Regions from separate parts of the Colwellia sp. E150_009 genome, predicted to be linked through region 1. Evidence: predicted binding sites of a transcription regulator. Region 1 holds the regulator's gene; each other region holds the start of a gene.
The links. Region 1 encodes NrdR, which represses ribonucleotide reductase genes. Its sites were predicted from a motif close to AAACACNANATNTNGTGTTT; they were not measured.
Positions count from the first base shown of each region.

Region 2: nrdA (class 1a ribonucleoside-diphosphate reductase subunit alpha) is a predicted target of NrdR. The motif match lies at 1,573-1,592, and genes of this name have one in related genera.
Region 3: ACE1OF_RS09670 (adenosylcobalamin-dependent ribonucleoside-diphosphate reductase) is a predicted target of NrdR. The motif match lies at 1,978-1,997, and genes of this name have one in related genera.
Region 4: nrdG (anaerobic ribonucleoside-triphosphate reductase activating protein) is a predicted target of NrdR. The motif match lies at 3,004-3,023, and genes of this name have one in related genera.

Region 1 covers NZ_JBHFOM010000040.1:19,377-23,511, reverse strand. Annotated here, with positions in the region: gene ribBA (bifunctional 3,4-dihydroxy-2-butanone-4-phosphate synthase/GTP cyclohydrolase II) at 1-293, opposite strand, end outside; gene ACE1OF_RS15375 (riboflavin synthase) at 390-1,064, opposite strand; gene ribD (bifunctional diaminohydroxyphosphoribosylaminopyrimidine deaminase/5-amino-6-(5-phosphoribosylamino)uracil reductase RibD) at 1,108-2,301, opposite strand; gene nrdR (transcriptional regulator NrdR) at 2,315-2,824, opposite strand; gene glyA (serine hydroxymethyltransferase) at 2,937-4,135, opposite strand, start outside.
Region 2 covers NZ_JBHFOM010000027.1:31,513-35,647, reverse strand. Annotated here, with positions in the region: gene ACE1OF_RS12645 (cytochrome ubiquinol oxidase subunit I) at 1-795, opposite strand, end outside; gene nrdA (class 1a ribonucleoside-diphosphate reductase subunit alpha) at 1,714-3,984, shown strand.
Region 3 covers NZ_JBHFOM010000017.1:50,726-54,860, forward strand. Annotated here, with positions in the region: gene ilvD (dihydroxy-acid dehydratase) at 1-253, shown strand, start outside; gene ilvA (threonine ammonia-lyase, biosynthetic) at 253-1,809, shown strand; gene ACE1OF_RS09670 (adenosylcobalamin-dependent ribonucleoside-diphosphate reductase) at 2,144-4,135, shown strand, end outside.
Region 4 covers NZ_JBHFOM010000017.1:54,971-59,105, reverse strand. Annotated here, with positions in the region: gene ACE1OF_RS09690 (FG-GAP repeat domain-containing protein) at 1-529, shown strand, start outside; gene nrdD (anaerobic ribonucleoside-triphosphate reductase) at 566-2,374, opposite strand; gene nrdG (anaerobic ribonucleoside-triphosphate reductase activating protein) at 2,361-2,873, opposite strand; gene ACE1OF_RS09675 (hypothetical protein) at 3,115-3,882, opposite strand; gene ACE1OF_RS09670 (adenosylcobalamin-dependent ribonucleoside-diphosphate reductase) at 4,012-4,135, opposite strand, start outside.

The sequences.
Region 1 (4,135 bases):
CCTGTAGTAACACCTCTAGCAGCTTCTATTGATACGGTAAAGTTAGTGCTAAACTGAGCATCGTTTTTATCAACCATCAAAGGTAGCTTTAAGATTTCACATTTTTCTTGTGTCATTGGCATACAAATTAGACCACGTCCGTGAGTTGCCATAAAGTTGATAGCTTCAGGTGTAACTTTTTCAGCCGCCATAATGAAGTCACCTTCATTTTCTCGGTCTTCATCATCCATTAGAATAACCATTTTACCTAAAGCAATATCATCGATTATTTCTTGTGGGGTATTTAAATTCATGAGGTTCTCTTTGGTTACTTGTTGATATTAGTTATGTGATAAGTGTAAATAATACCAATTAAAAAGTATTATCATGTTTAGCACTAATTTTAGATATTACTTAATAAAACCAGATTTTTTTAATAAGTCTTCTGTCACGTTCGACTTAACGTCCATCGATTCGTTTTTATTTTTTGTTAATAAACGCTCTAAATAGCGAGCAATTAAATCTACTTCTAAATTCACTTTAGTGCCTACCTGATAATAAGCAAACACAGTTTCTTTAACAGTGTGCGGTACTATGGTTAATCTAAATTTGTTGTTGCCTGATGCTTCATTTAATGCATTTACCGTTAAGCTTGTACCATCAACCGTCACCGAGCCTTTTTCTGCAATGTAATGCGCTAAATCTGACGGCATAGATAGCCAGTATTCAATGCTATTACCGTTATTAGTAATAGATAACACTTCACTAACACCATCTACATGGCCTGAAACCATATGCCCACCAAAACGTGTATTTGCTCGCATGGCTTTTTCTAAGTTGACTTTCATACCTACTTTATAATGAGCAAATCCCGTACGTTGCAACGTTTCATTTGACACGTCTGCACTATAGGTATGTGGGTCATAATCAACAACAGTCAGACAAATACCGTTAGTGGCTATGGAGTCACCTAATTTAACATCGCTCATATCAAGGCTATTGGTCGCGATAACTAAACGTGCTCCTTGCGCATTAATATTAATTGCTTTAATTGTGCCGACAGCTTCAATAATTCCAGTAAACATGTATATTCTCTATTCTGTTTTGCTAAGTGTTATAATCAAATTTTTAATTAGTATGCTTTCTTTTCAGTTTTGCAGTAATACGAATATCATTACCTACTTGACGAACATCGGTAATTGATAACAATTTTGCTTGCGCTAATGTATTAATATTTGGCATTTCTATTAGGTTTTTTCCATCTCCGCCTAATAGCTTGGGAGCTTGATATAAAATAAATTCATCTGCCAAACCTTGTTCTATAAACGCTCCTGCCAAGTGGGCACCTGATTCAACTAACACATCATTTAAGCCACGTTCAGCTAACAATGACAGTAATGCTAGCAAATCAACTTTATTCTTACCTATGTTCGTTTTAACCATAGGAATTTGTACTTGTTCTACAAAATGAGGCCAATCATGACAATTTTCAAGGCTAGTTTCATTTAAATTTCCACGCACCAAAATAATAGGTGATGCCTGATTAAAAAAGTCTAGGTCGGGCTTTAGCCTATTTTGACTATCAATGACCACCCGAACAGGTTGGCGAATATTTTCTGCCTGATAGTTTTCTTTTAATTCACCTAATTCAGACCAACGCACTGTCATTTTGGCATTATCAGTTAAAATTGTATCTGCACCAGTAATAATCGCGCAGCTTTGTGCCCTAAGCTTTTGTACATCAAACCTTGCGTTACTTGAGGTAATCCACTTACTTTCACCATTTTTCATGGCTGTTTTACCATCTAAACTAGCCGCTAATTTAACGCGAACATAAGGCAATGCTTTGGTCATTACATTAATAAAGCCTACATTTAATAACTTTGCTTCATTTTCTAACAAACCAAATGCTACTTGAATACCCGCTTGTTCTAACATGGCTAAACCACGGCCAGAAACTTCTGGATTGGGATCAACCATTGCAGCAACAACACGTTTAACTTGTGCATCAATTAACGCTTGAGCACAGGGAGGCGTCCTACCAAAATGGCTACATGGCTCTAGGGTTACGTATACAGTTGACCCTTTAATTAACTGAGGGTAATTATTTCTAGCGTCAAGTAGAGCATTAACTTCTGCATGCCCCTGCCCTGCTTTTTGATGAAACCCAGTACCAATAATTTGAGTATTAGTTCCGTTTTCAGTCGTTTCTTCATGAACCAGAACACAACCTACTCTAGGATTAGGGGATGTGGTGTAATGACCTTGCTTGGCTAGCTTGATAGCTAATGCCATAAAATGGTGATCTTGTTCAGTAAACACGTAACTTCCTTCCCTATTTTTTATTCGGCTTTTTATCCACCTTTTTATTACCACTTTTCTCTCTGCTACGGCTTTCCTTGCCTAGCTGAGCTATTTCATCAGCAAATTCACTAATGTCTTCAAATGATAAGTACACTGAAGCAAAACGAAGGTAAGCAACCTTGTCTAACTCTTTTAATTGAGTCATTAATAAATTGCCGAGCATTTCACTGGTAATTTCACGTTCTCCAGTAGCACGCATTTGTGATTGTAATTTATTGATAGACAGTTCAACTTGTTCAGTGCTAACTGGACGTTTTTCTAACGCCCTCATTAGACCGCTTCGCATTTTATCTTCATTAAACGGCTCTCGACTTCCGTCTCGTTTAATAATGCGAGGCATAACTAATTCAGCCGTTTCAAAAGTGGTATAACGTTCATTACAGACAAGACATTGCCGACGACGCCTAATTTGGTGTCCGTCTGACACTAAACGCGAGTCAATTACTTTAGTTTCTTGTGCGCTACAAAATGGACAATACATGGTTTACCTACAATAAGTACATGATCAAAAATGGCCGCTAACTGCGACCATTTTAATATAAATTCACATTAATTTGTAAATTAGTTTTGATTATTCAATATACTATCAAAAATTATTTATACACAGGGAAACGTGCGCATAACTCTTTAACGTTGGCTTGCACTTTAGCGATTGTATCTTCGTTAGTAATATCATCTAAAATATCACAAATCCAACCTGTCAGTATTTTAGTTTCTTCAACACCAAAACCACGACGACTAATTGCTGGCGTACCAAGGCGTAGGCCACTAGTAACAAACGGAGAACGAGGATCATTTGGTACTGAGTTTTTATTCACTGTGATATGTGCTTTACCTAATGCGGCATCAGCATCTTTACCTGTGATATTTTTATCAATCAGATCAAGTAATAACAAATGATTTTCGGTACTGTTTGATACCACCTTATAGCCACGTTCTTGTAATACTGCAACCATAGCTTTTGCGTTATCAAGTACGCTTTGTTGGTAAACTTTAAATTCTGGTGCTAACGCTTCTTTAAATGCTACCGCTTTAGCAGCAATAATATGCATTAATGGGCCACCTTGACCACCAGGAAAAACAGCACTGTTTAATTTTTTGTAAATTTCTTCATCATCACACGCTGAAACAATTAAGCCACCACGAGGGCCTGCTAATGTTTTATGAGTGGTAGTAGAAACAACATGCGCATGAGGTACAGGGTTAGGATATAAACCAGCAGCCACTAAACCCGCAACATGCGCCATATCAACAAAAAAGTAGGCACCAATGCTGTCTGCTATTTTACGCATACGCGCCCAATCAACAATACCTGAAAATGCTGAAAAACCACCAATAATCATTTCAGGCTTGTGTTCGTGAGCTAAACGCTCTAATTCTTCGTAATCAATATCACCAGTTTCAGGGTGAAGACCATATTGAACAGCTTCATAAGACTTACCTGAAAAGTTTACATGAGAACCATGCGTTAAATGACCACCATGCGCTAAACTCATACCTAATACTTTTCCGCCAGGTGTTACAAGCGCTTGAAAAACAGCAGCATTTGCTTGTGAACCTGCATGAGGTTGAACATTAGCATAAGTTGCACCAAATAATTCTTTTGCACGGTCAATCGCTAGTTGTTCTGCAATATCAACGTATTCACAGCCGCCGTAATAACGTTTACCTGGATAGCCTTCCGCATATTTATTAGTTAATTGTGAGCCTTGCGCTTCTAGTACACGCGGGCTACAGTAGTTTTCAGAAGCAATCAATTCAATATGCTCTTCTTGACGCACAACTTCATTGC
Region 2 (4,135 bases), on a different contig from region 1:
TTCTGTATGATATTCAGCTTCAATGGCGGCAAGTTTTACTCTTTGTACTTCACCCACTTCATAACCCGATTCATCACCCAATAATATGACAGAAAGGATAGCAGCAATACCAAAGCCTGCCGCAACAGAGAAAGATCGTTTGGCAAAGGCAACGTCTCTGCCTTTTAGTAAATAATAACTACTAATACTTAAAACAAACATTGCCCCTGCAACATACCCTCCTGCTACGGTATGTATAAATTTAACTTGTGCAACTGGGTTAAATATAATTTCGCTAAAACTAACCAGCTCCATACGCATAGTTAGGTAGTTAAATTCACTACCTACAGGGTTTTGCATCCAACCATTGGCTATTAATATCCATAAAGCTGACAGGTTTGTACCTAATGCCATCAGGAAAGTGCCCAATAAATGTTGTCGTTTACTTAAACGTTCCCACCCTAGGAAAAACATCCCGACGAAAGTAGATTCAAGGAAAAAAGCCATTAACCCTTCAATTGCTAGTGGCGCACCAAAGACATCACCAACATAATGCGAGTAATATGACCAATTGGTACCAAACTCAAATTCCATTGTTAGGCCTGTTGCAACACCAATGGCAAAGTTAATACCAAACAACTTTCCCCAAAACTTTGTCATGTCACGATAGATCTCGCGGCCAGTCATAACAAAGACAGCTTCCATAATAAATAGAATCCAAGTTAACCCTAAAGTTAAAGGAACAAATAAAAAATGAAATAACGCAGTAACAGCAAACTGCCACCGAGATAGTTCAACTAGAGTTTCACTGATCATATTAATAAATCTCCTTGCTATGCTTGTGCTGTGTGCTACTTTTTTTTACGCTTGAAATAAAAATATATATTGTAAGTGTTAATCAAAAAGCGACCATTTCTTAACTGTTGAATAAGTAATCAAAACATCAGTTATTCAACCACTTTTTACGAAATCGATGAGTGTTAGCGCAATAGTAATTAGCGATAACTGAAAATAAGATAGAATCTAGTGTGTTCTTTGAGTCGTCATCCATAATTCATACCTTACGTTATTATGCCTTACGCCTTACATTGTGTAGTAGTAACAACTAAATTAGATAAACTTAATATAACTTAAATACAAGCTTAACAACACAAGAATTACAATGATTAAAACTGATTAGTGTAATCGGAAAAAACGATTGATAATATAGTGAAAGTAAATTCAATTTCTAACTTTTAATTAGCTTTCCTAGTTAGCAAAGATCTTTAGAAATTATTAAATTATTTGTTTGCCTGCCTCTTTTTTACCCAAGTTGTTCAAACTAAAAGCAACATTATAACCATCTGTTTTATAAGGATATAATTTTATATATTACTAATAAGTATATAAACTTGTAAAAATTAATTAAAATAATTTCATTTAAAAATTTTTTTTCAAAAAACGATTGATTTTGGTAAGTTACTAAAGCTTTTAACGTTACTAGGTTAGTCGTTGCTAACCTAACGGTGACAAATAAAATTATAGTAAAATTTAGCGCTTTTTATATCTTGCAATAAAGACAAAACCTCACTATCTTGTGTCTATCTTTATAAAAAACCCTAGATGTTGTGTACTCCACATAACTAGCATATTTTTTAAAAGTATTTAGAAAGTAGAACTAATTAAACACTCTTTAGCAAAACATATGTTATTCATGCTAAAGAAAACAACCATAATTTACACCACAGGTCTTTCATGAATAATAAGCTTTTTGTTACCAAACGGAATGGCGAAAAAGAACCCATTGATTTAGAAAAAATTCACCGAGTTATCGCTTGGGCTGCTGAGAACCTTGAGCATGTGTCAGTTTCTCAAGTTGAATTAAAATCACATATTCAATTTTATGATGGTATTAAAACGGCGGATATTCATGAAACTATTATCAAAGCCGCTGCTGATTTAATATCAGAAGAAACCCCTGATTATCAATATTTAGCTGCTAGGCTTGCTGTGTTTCATCTGCGTAAAAAGGCATATGGACAATTTGAGCCCCCCTCTCTTTATAAACATGTTGTTAATATGGTTGAGTCTGGTAAGTATGACCAACATTTATTAGTAGATTACGACGAAAGTGATTTTGAGCATATGTCGTTATTTTTAGATCACAGCCGTGACCTAAATTTCAGCTACGCTGCGGTTAAACAACTTGAAGGTAAATATCTTGTACAAAACCGCGTTAACGGTGAAATTTATGAAAGCGCACAATTTCTGTATATTTTAGTCGCAGCCTGCTTATTTGCTAAATATCCCAAAGCAACTCGCTTAAGTTATGTTGAAGGCTTTTATAACGCCATATCAACCTTTAAAATATCATTACCTACCCCGATTATGGCTGGGGTTCGTACACCAACTCGTCAGTTTTCATCTTGTGTGTTAATTGAATGTGATGATTCGCTTGATTCCATAAATGCTGCGTCAAGTGCGATAGTGAAATATGTTTCTCAACGTGCTGGCATTGGTGTAAATGCTGGGCGTATTCGTGCATTAGGTAGTACTATTCGTAATGGTGAAGCATTTCACACGGGTTGTATTCCCTTTTACAAACACTTTCAAACAGCCGTTAAAAGTTGTTCACAAGGTGGTGTTCGTGGTGGCGCAGCAACATTATTTTACCCACTGTGGCATTTAGAAGTAGAAAGTTTACTGGTACTTAAAAATAACCGTGGTGTTGAAGAAAACCGTGTACGCCATTTAGATTATGGTGTTCAATTTAACAAAGTTATGTATCAACGTTTGATTAAAGGTGGTCATATTACATTATTTAGCCCAAGCGATGTGCCTGGACTTTACGATGCTTTCTTTGAAGATCAAGAAAAATTTGAAGCACTTTATATTCAATATGAAAATGATGATTCAATTCGTAAAAAGCGTATTAAAGCTATTGAGTTATTCACCTTATTTGCCCAAGAACGTGCAAGTACAGGCCGAATCTATCTACAAAATGTTGATCACTGTAATACACATAGTCCATTTGATCCTAGTAAAGCGCCTATTCGTCAAAGTAACTTATGTTTAGAAATTGCTTTACCTACTAAGCCAATGAACGACGTTAATGATGAATCAGGTGAAATTGCATTGTGTACCTTATCTGCATTCAACTTAGGGGCAATAGAGTCACTTGATGAATTAGAGCCATTAGCTGATTTAGCCGTACGTGCACTTGATAGTTTACTTGATTACCAAGACTACCCTATTCCTGCTGCACGTAATGCTAGCTTATCACGTCGTACTTTAGGTATAGGTGTTATTAATTATGCCTATTATTTAGCAAAAAATGGCTTATATTACTCAAATGGTAGTGCCAATAATTTAACTCATAAAACGTTTGAAGCTATTCAATACTATTTATTAAAGGCCACTAACGAATTAGCAAAAGAACAAGGTGCCTGCCCTAAATTTGATGAGACACGCCTTGCACAAGGTATTTTACCTATTGATACCTATAAAAAAACTATTGATGATATCACGGGTGAACCATTACATTTAGATTGGGAGTCTTTACGTACAAGCATTCAAAAGCATGGTGTGCGTAACTCGACCGTTTCTGCATTAATGCCATCAGAAACATCATCTCAAATTTCAAATGCAACTAACGGAATTGAACCACCACGCGGTTTAATTAGTGTTAAAGCAAGTAAAGATGGTGTACTAAAACAAGTTGTGCCTGAATATTTAAAACTTAAAGGTAACTATGAGTTACTTTGGAATATTCCGAGTAATGAAGGTTATTTAGAGCTTGTAGGGATTATGCAAAAATTTGTTGACCAAACTATTTCTGCCAATACCAACTATGATCCTGCAAAGTTTGAAGGTGGAAAAGTGCCAGTTAAACAAATATTGAAAGATATTTTAACTGCCTACAAACTTGGCGTAAAAACCATGTATTACCATAACACTCGTGATGGCGCGAGTGATGACGTAGAAGTTGAAGATGATGGTTGTGCTGGTGGTGCTTGTAAAATTTAATACTTGAAACGGTATATTTCTCAAGTAATTTACAATCAATAATCAAACAATAATCAAACAATAAAATCATATGAACCTAGTCATGTTACTGGGTTCTTTATTGCCCACTATCTTAAGAGCAATTTAAAGACAAAATAGTAGCAATATATTA
Region 3 (4,135 bases), on a different contig from region 1:
TATCGCCTTAGTTGAACAAGGAGATATTATTCATATTGATATTCCAAATCGTAGCATTAACTTAGACGTTAGCAGTGAAATAATGGCTGAGCGTAAAGCAGCAATGGAAGCTAAAGGGAGCAATGCATGGAAACCTAAAGACCGAGTTCGTCCAATTAGCTATGCGTTAAAAAACTATGCCATGTTAGCAACCAGTGCTGATAAAGGCGCGGTAAGAAACCGTGATTTACTCGACGGACTTGTAGGTAAATAATGACGAATACGCAAAGCCAAGCGTTGCTCGCACAGCATGCCGAGCAACTTGATTATTTAAGACGCATATTACTTGCACCTGTTTATGATATTGCTATTGAAACAGAGCTGACACACTTAACAAAATTATCTACCCGTCTAAATAATCAAATTTATTTAAAACGAGAAGATCAACAACCTGTGCATTCATTTAAGTTACGAGGTGCTTACAACAAGCTTTCTAATTTAAGCGAAGCTGAATGTATTCATGGCGTTATTGCTGCTTCGGCAGGTAATCATGCTCAAGGTTTAGCGCTTGCTGCTAGTAAATTAGGCATAAAAGCAACCATTGTTATGCCTAAAACAACCCCAGACATCAAAGTTGACAATGTAAAGCGTTTTGGTGGTGAAGTTCGCTTAGTGGGTAATAGTTTTAATGAAGCACAAGAAGCTTCCATTGAATATGCAAAAGCGGAAAACAAAACCTTGATCCACCCTTTTGACGATGTAGACGTTATTGTGGGTCAAGGCACAGTAGCCAAAGAACTATTACAGCAACATGCTAAAACTGATGTCGTTTTTGTTCCTGTGGGTGGTGGTGGCTTACTTGCTGGCATCGCTGTTTATTTAAAGCAATTAAGTCCAAACACTAAAATTATTGGTGTAGAAGCCGAAGATTCTGCATGTTTGAAAGCCGCCTTAGCTGCTGGTGAACCTGTAAATTTACCTCAAGTAGGATTATTTGCTGACGGTGTTGCAGTAAAACGCATTGGTGAGCATACATTTAATTTAATTAAACGTTACTGTGATGATGTAATTACCGTAAGCACCGATGAAATTTGTGCCTCAATTAAAGATATTTTTGAACAAACACGCGTTATCGCTGAACCTGCAGGCGCATTATCACTAGCGGGACTACAAAAATACTGTTCGACAAACGATAAAACTGATCAGTCATTAGTTGCTATATTATCAGGTGCTAACATGAACTTTCATAGTTTACGTTATGTTTCTGAACGTTGTGAATTAGGCGAGAAAAAAGAAGCAGTGCTTGCTGTAACAATCCCCGAAGAAAAAGGCAGCTTTAAACGTTTTTGCCAAACCATTGGCAATAGAGCGATTACCGAGTTTAATTATCGCTATACAGGCGAAGCAAATGCGAATGTTTTTGTGGGTGTTCGTTTAAGTGGCAACACGCAGGAGCGTCATCAAATACTTGACCTTTTAAGTAATGCTAACTATCAGGTTAATGATTTCACCGAGAATGAATTAGCAAAACTGCATGTTAGATATATGATCGGTGGAAAAAACAAAACCGCAAATAGGGATGAACGCCTATTTAGTTTTGAGTTTCCTGAACATCCAGGTGCATTAGAAAAATTCCTTGATGCTATGGGTGGCATTTTTAACATCACTCTCTTTCATTACCGAAATCATGGTGCAGCATTTGGTCAAGTACTCGCTGGTTTTGAAGTCAGCAAGGATAAAGAAAGTGAGTTTTTTGAACATTTAAATGCCTTAGGCTATCAGTTCGAAGAAGCAACAGAAAATCTTGCCTATCAGGCTTTTCTTAACTAACTTAAACTAACTTTTTCTTTATTTTTCTATTAAAAGGGGAGCTATTTCCCCTTTCTAACTCTAGCCCCTTTCTTAAAATCAATGCCTTGCTTCTAAGTCTTTTAATTCTCACTGAGCGGGAAAGAACTTAATCAACTTGGTATTATTACGCTCAGAATAAAAAAACAATAACACCATATATTGTGCCAAATCAAACAAACAACACAACATATAGAATTACGTTGACAAACATGTGATTTCGATCAACTATTCAATTTATAAAAATCACGGGTGTCCGTCTGTTATAGAGCGGTCATTTCACCGCACTATGCTAAAAATCATAAGAAGATAAATAATGAATAATGAGATAATTAAAGAAAATATTATGGAAGATGCTCTCACAACGTCAGCCGTTTTTGATCCCAATCATTTACAACTTGCTTCTCAAGATATTTGGCGTTCAAAGTATCAATTAAAAACCTCATCAGGTACGCCTGTTGACCATAGCGTTATCGATACATTTGAGCGTGTTGCAGAGGCAATTGCAAACGTAGAAACAACTCCAGCAAAACAAAAAAAATACCGTGAAGAATTTTTATGGGCATTAATGAATGGCGCAATACCCGCAGGGCGTATTATTTCAAATGCAGGTGCTGACGAACAAAAACCTACGGCATCAACCATTAATTGTACGGTATCCGCAACTATTGAAGATTCAATGCAAGGTATCGTGGGTGAAGCCGTTAGTAAAGCAAGCTTAACGCTAAAAGCAGGTTGTGGTATAGGTTATGATTTTTCAACCATTCGCCCAGACGGCGGTTTTGTTGCGGGTGCAGGTGCAACCACATCAGGCCCCTTACCCTTCATGGATATTTTCGACACCATGTGTAAAACCGTTTCCTCTTCTGGTGGACGCCGCGGTGCGCAAATGGGCACAATTGATTGCCAACATCCAGACATCATGGAATTCATCAAAGCAAAACGTGAGGATGGCCGTTTACGCCAATTTAACTTATCCATATTAATTACCGACCCATTTATGGAGGCGGTCAAAGCTGATGCCGATTGGCAATTAGTTTTCCCTACCAATAAAAATGAAATTAATCTGTTAGGACTTAACTATGAGCCTGACAATAATACTGATGAAGTAATCTGGCGTGAATGGCCATTAACAATGGACGGTTACATAGTAAACCATGCAGGTGAAACTGCCTGTAAAGTATATAAAACAATCCGCGCAAAAAATTTGTGGAACATGATCATGAATGCAACTTATGACTATGCGGAGCCAGGTTTTATTTTGATTGATAAAGTGAATGAATATAATAACAATTGGTTTGCCGAGCTAATTCGGGCAACCAATCCCTGTGGAGAGCAGCCATTACCACCAAACGGGTCTTGCTTATTGGGGTCTATTAACTTAACTGCTTTTGTCAGTAATCCATTCACCGCACAAGCGAGTTTTGATTGGGAGCGCTTTAAAAAAGTTGTTCGTATTTTCACACGTATGTTAGATAACGTAGTAGAAATTAACGGTTTACCTTTGCCTGAGCAAGTAGCTGAAATAGAAAACAAACGCCGCCACGGCATGGGTTATTTAGGTTTAGGCTCAGCCATGACCATGCTTGGTATGAAATACGGTAAAAACAATTCGGTAGAATTTACCCGAGAAGTGACTAAACACCTTGCATTAGAAGGATGGCGAGAAGCAACCAAGCTGGCAAAAGAAAAAGGCGGTGCACCATTCTTAAACGAAATGTATACCATAACCGGTGCTTTATTACATAAACGTCCTGAATTAGCAGAAAAATACAAGTTAGGTGATCAAGTTAAAGGGGTTGAATTACACGTTAATTACAGTCGTTATATGAAAAATATTGTGGCTGAATTAGGTGAAAAATGGGTAAAAGATGCACTTGCAACAGGGCTACGATTTACTCATCACAGCTCTATTGCCCCAACAGGAACCATTGCCTTATCATTAGGAAACAACGCCAGTAATGGGATAGAACCAAGTTTTGCCCATGATTATAAGCGTAATGTGATTGTCCCTGGAAAATCCACCAAGCAACAAGTTAATGTGCGTTCTGCCGAAGTATTAGCGTACGAACGTTTAATGAAAAGCACGCATGGTAATGACTGGGAATTGCCCATGAGCAAAATAGGCTCAGTATCATCATTAGATTTATCCCAACTACCAGAAAGTTTTGTTGATACCTCAACGGTAACCCCATCAGAACATGTCGCAGTACAAGCCGCAGCTCAAAAATGGATCGACAGCTCAATCTCTAAAACTGTTAATATTCCAACAGAGTTTCCTTTTGAAAATTTTGAAAATGTCTACCTA
Region 4 (4,135 bases), on a different contig from region 1:
AAGTACAGTGATTAAAGCCGAGGGAACATTAACGGGGCTGAAAATTGTTGATGTAAATGAAGATAATAAATTTGAAGTCTTGTTATCTTCATTTGAGTTAAGTGTTAGTAATATAATTGGCGCGTTATTGTCAGGCGGTATAGATCAAAATGTACTTTTGTTTGTACTAAATGATGATGATAGTTATGAAAATGATGCGTTAATTAGTAAGGAAGTTGAATTAAGCTTTAGTTTAACATCAGGGCAAAGTGGCCAACCTATAGTGCTATTAACTGATGTGAACGGTGATGGTCGTCAAGATTTAATTCTGTCTGCGGGCGAAGAAAGGCTATCTATTTTTTTAGGTAATAAAAGTAAGAAATTGTTTAACCGTAAGGCAAGTAAACATAAAATATTATTACCTAAAAATGGTGCATTATTTGAGCAACATGATATTAATTATGATGGTAAAGCCGACTTTATTATGCGTTATGGCCGTTTAGATGATGAGAGTATGGCTAGCAAAGTAACCATACTCATGGTGCAGTGAATTTACTGATTAAATAAAATTACTATAAAGTGGTCGCTAGGCAGCTGTTGTACTTTTTTCATGTTTAGGTGCATTTTTGTGATAGTAACGTAATGCATGCTCTTTCTGACGGCCTTGGCTAAAAGCTGTAACCCGTTTTAAATACCCGATAACACGTGTGCCATGGTCAATATTGTCACTTCCGCATGCATCACACTGTATTAAAGTACGCTTATCTATTTTTTCACACTCATTACAGATGGTGATTTTTACATTAGTACAGAAATAATTGCAGCCTGTTGCTGCAGCCACATTAAATAATTTTAAATACGCTTCGGTAGATAACGTTTCATCTAAATTCAAATGTAAAGCTGAGCCACCATCTAAATATTGAGTAATTTCCTTGCCATGTAGTACAAATTTGTCGAGATGATTGGTGTTGTCATCTTCCACTAAATAAAAGTAAGAATTGTAGCAATCACGGTTGACTTGATAACCATCTTTGCTATCCCATTTAGCATTTTTAATACCTAGATTTTCAGCGGGTACAAATTCAGTGTTAAACATATAACCATAACGTTTTTTGGCTTCTTGATTAGCTTTGTAAATAACTTTTAGCTGACTGCTAACAAAGTCTTTATAAGCTTGGTTATTACTTACGGTTATATTGTTATATTCTGCTGCCTCAGCCATACCATTTATGCCAATGGTTAAAAACTGTTTATCAAGGGTAATAAAACCAGCATCGTAAACAGATAACGCGCCTTGGGCTTTGTAATCTTCCATTAATTTACGGTAAGCAACTTGGTATTTTTGAATTTTTTCTATTTCTGTTTGCAGATCACGACCGTCTTGCACCAGCCTGTTCATGTTTAACGTAATAACGTTAATTGAACCTGTAGCAACACCACCTGCACCTAAGGTATAGGAAAACGTATTGTCGGAAATTTCATTGCGTAACCGGCAGCAAGAGGCAAGAGAATCAGGACTGTCTGATAAGTAAATGAAAAAAGAATTCCCTTGTGCTTTTTGTTCAGCTAATTGGCGAGCAAAATCTAAGTCTTTACACTGCCCATTTTCAGTTAACATGGCGGCAGTCACAACGGGAAATGTTAATACTGATTTTTCGCGTTCCTTATTTAACCAACCAAGAAAGAATTGTTGTAGGCTTTCTACTGTTTGCCAGTTTGGTTTACTGAAATCAGGAAAAACAAAATCGTCAAACATGGCAGCGAAGTAATGTTGATCAAATAATGAAATATTCCAAAAAACACTTTGATAACCACGTGCTGCCGCTGGTTGGTTAATAGCATAAATCACATGCTGCAGGTGATTTTCAATGGCTTTAGTATGTGTGGTTAAATAATCATTACCGTATTCAATGCGAGCAAAATAATCAAAATAAGTAAGGAATTCAACGGTAGCCACAGCACCAGCAAATTGTGCTGAAATAGCAAAAATAAGATTAACAAAAGAGCCACAAAATGACTCTAAGTGTTTAGGCGCTTTTGACTCACCGCCTAGTTTTGTTAAACCGTCAAGTAAGAATGGATACATGCTTACTGAGGTACAGTAGGGTTTTAAACTGGTTTCATCATGTACGTATATTTCATGATTTTCAATTTGTCGTAAGTATTCGTTGGCTAGTTCGTCGTTGAAGGTTTCACGAATTTTGTCTTGCACTAAAGCACGGTTTATTTGCACAAAACAGTCTTTCAATAATTCTGCTTCTAACGTAGCAATATTTTTATGGCTAACATTAGCATTGGCATCCATTTTTGAACCATCAGCAGCATTTTTTGCTAAAAAGTAATGGAGGATGAAATCTTTTTTATTGTTTATTTGTTCTTCATTAAGCCGCAACATTGTTGGTTCCTTCTTTTGTTGAGTGATTGTTTGACTTGTTTAAATGATTCTTTATAAATAAATGATTAAGCGTTTCGCCAGTGTTGACGTTACGAAAAATTTGATTAGTAGTGCTGCTTTCTAAGCCACCAAGTTCGGCTTGCCACGGCCCTGTTTTTAAAAAATTTAAATGTTGAGAAATACTAATATCGATATATTTTTCACCTGAATAGAGGCATGTTTTCAACCCCAAATTTTTGGCAATAAGTAGTTTTTCTATTAATGCATGTCGCTGCCATTCCCCGCCAAAAAATACCACACAGCTGATTAAGCCTTGGTATTTTTTTAGCCATGTAATAAACGCTTTGTTGGTTAGCGCACTGCCATAATTTTCGTTCCATAATTCTGTGCTATGACAGCCCTTACAGCCAACTTTACAACCAGTAATGCTAAAGCATAAGCTGATTTCGTTAGGGACTTCTTGAAAAACGACAGAGGGAGGGAGGCAATTAAACTCCATATAAAAACCTATATATTGTGTTTTGTTTTATTGGTGTGCACAATATATAGTGTTTCTAGGATGTTCGTAGTTGATCCAGATCAAATTTTTTGTTAATGATTTTCTGTATGTTGTGTTTTTGTCCTGTATTTGACACAACATATAGTGTTTTAGTGATAAAGGTGATGCTCGTGTTTTATGTTAGTGTGGTATAAATGTATCATTATCGGTATCATTTAAATTGCTAGTGATATTGGTACCATTAACCACACTTTGAATCGCCACATGAGACACAAGTTAAACAACCATCAAGTTTGATTACCGCGTTGCGTACTTTACACTTAGGGCAGTCCATCGCATTTGGCATGCCAGCGTCTTCATTGTCTACCTGAGTTGAGGTAATTGTCGAGTTATGGTTTTTTAAGTATTCAGCCTTTTTTTCTTCAATAATGGCTTTGGCTTCGTTTGATAGTTCAATAGCTTCAACGGTAACGCCGCAAGTTTTCTCTACATGATAAGCAATAGTATCGGCAATAGCTGAAACCATTGACTCAATGTATCTTGGGTTGCCTCCCCGAGTATGTTGTCCGAACCAACCGGCATTAGGTGACGAGACTTCTCGTAGCTCATCAAGTAGAAACATGTATTCACCACCTTTACGAAAGACAGCCGACATCATAAAGGTGAGGGCATGTACCCATTGAACATTTATTTTGTCTTTGGTGTTAATGAATATTTCATAGGGACGAACTTCTTCTAGTTCTGTACCTTCGTTAAGCACAACGTTTGAAATACTCACGTAGTAGGCGTGATCATACCCTGCGGATGCTTTAATTTTGTAGGTTCTAGAATCTAGCTCTTTAGGTCGTGTGGTTTTTTCAATGACCTCGATAGGCTGAGTTGATTCTTCTGGAATTGCTTGCGTGTTATTTTCTTTGTTTAAAGCAATGTCTTGCTTATTTACTACGGATACGCCGATAATTTTTTTACTGATTTCAATCGGTTTTTGTGTTGAAGATGGTTGTGTCATGATGTATCTCTGTTAAATAATTGATAATGAATCCAGTTGAATAAGTTAAGTTTGCGAGTAAGCTAAAATATATTGATGCTTACTCGCTTTTGTATAAATAGGCATCTAGTTAATGTGCTAAATCAGGTGCTAAAAGCGCCCGTATTGCCCTTCTTTTATTGCGTCAAATAGGTTTGAAGCAATGTGCTCTTGCCCCTCATAAATTACAGTTTCATTGCCTTTAACTTTGATAACTTCGCCGCCTTCAACAGTG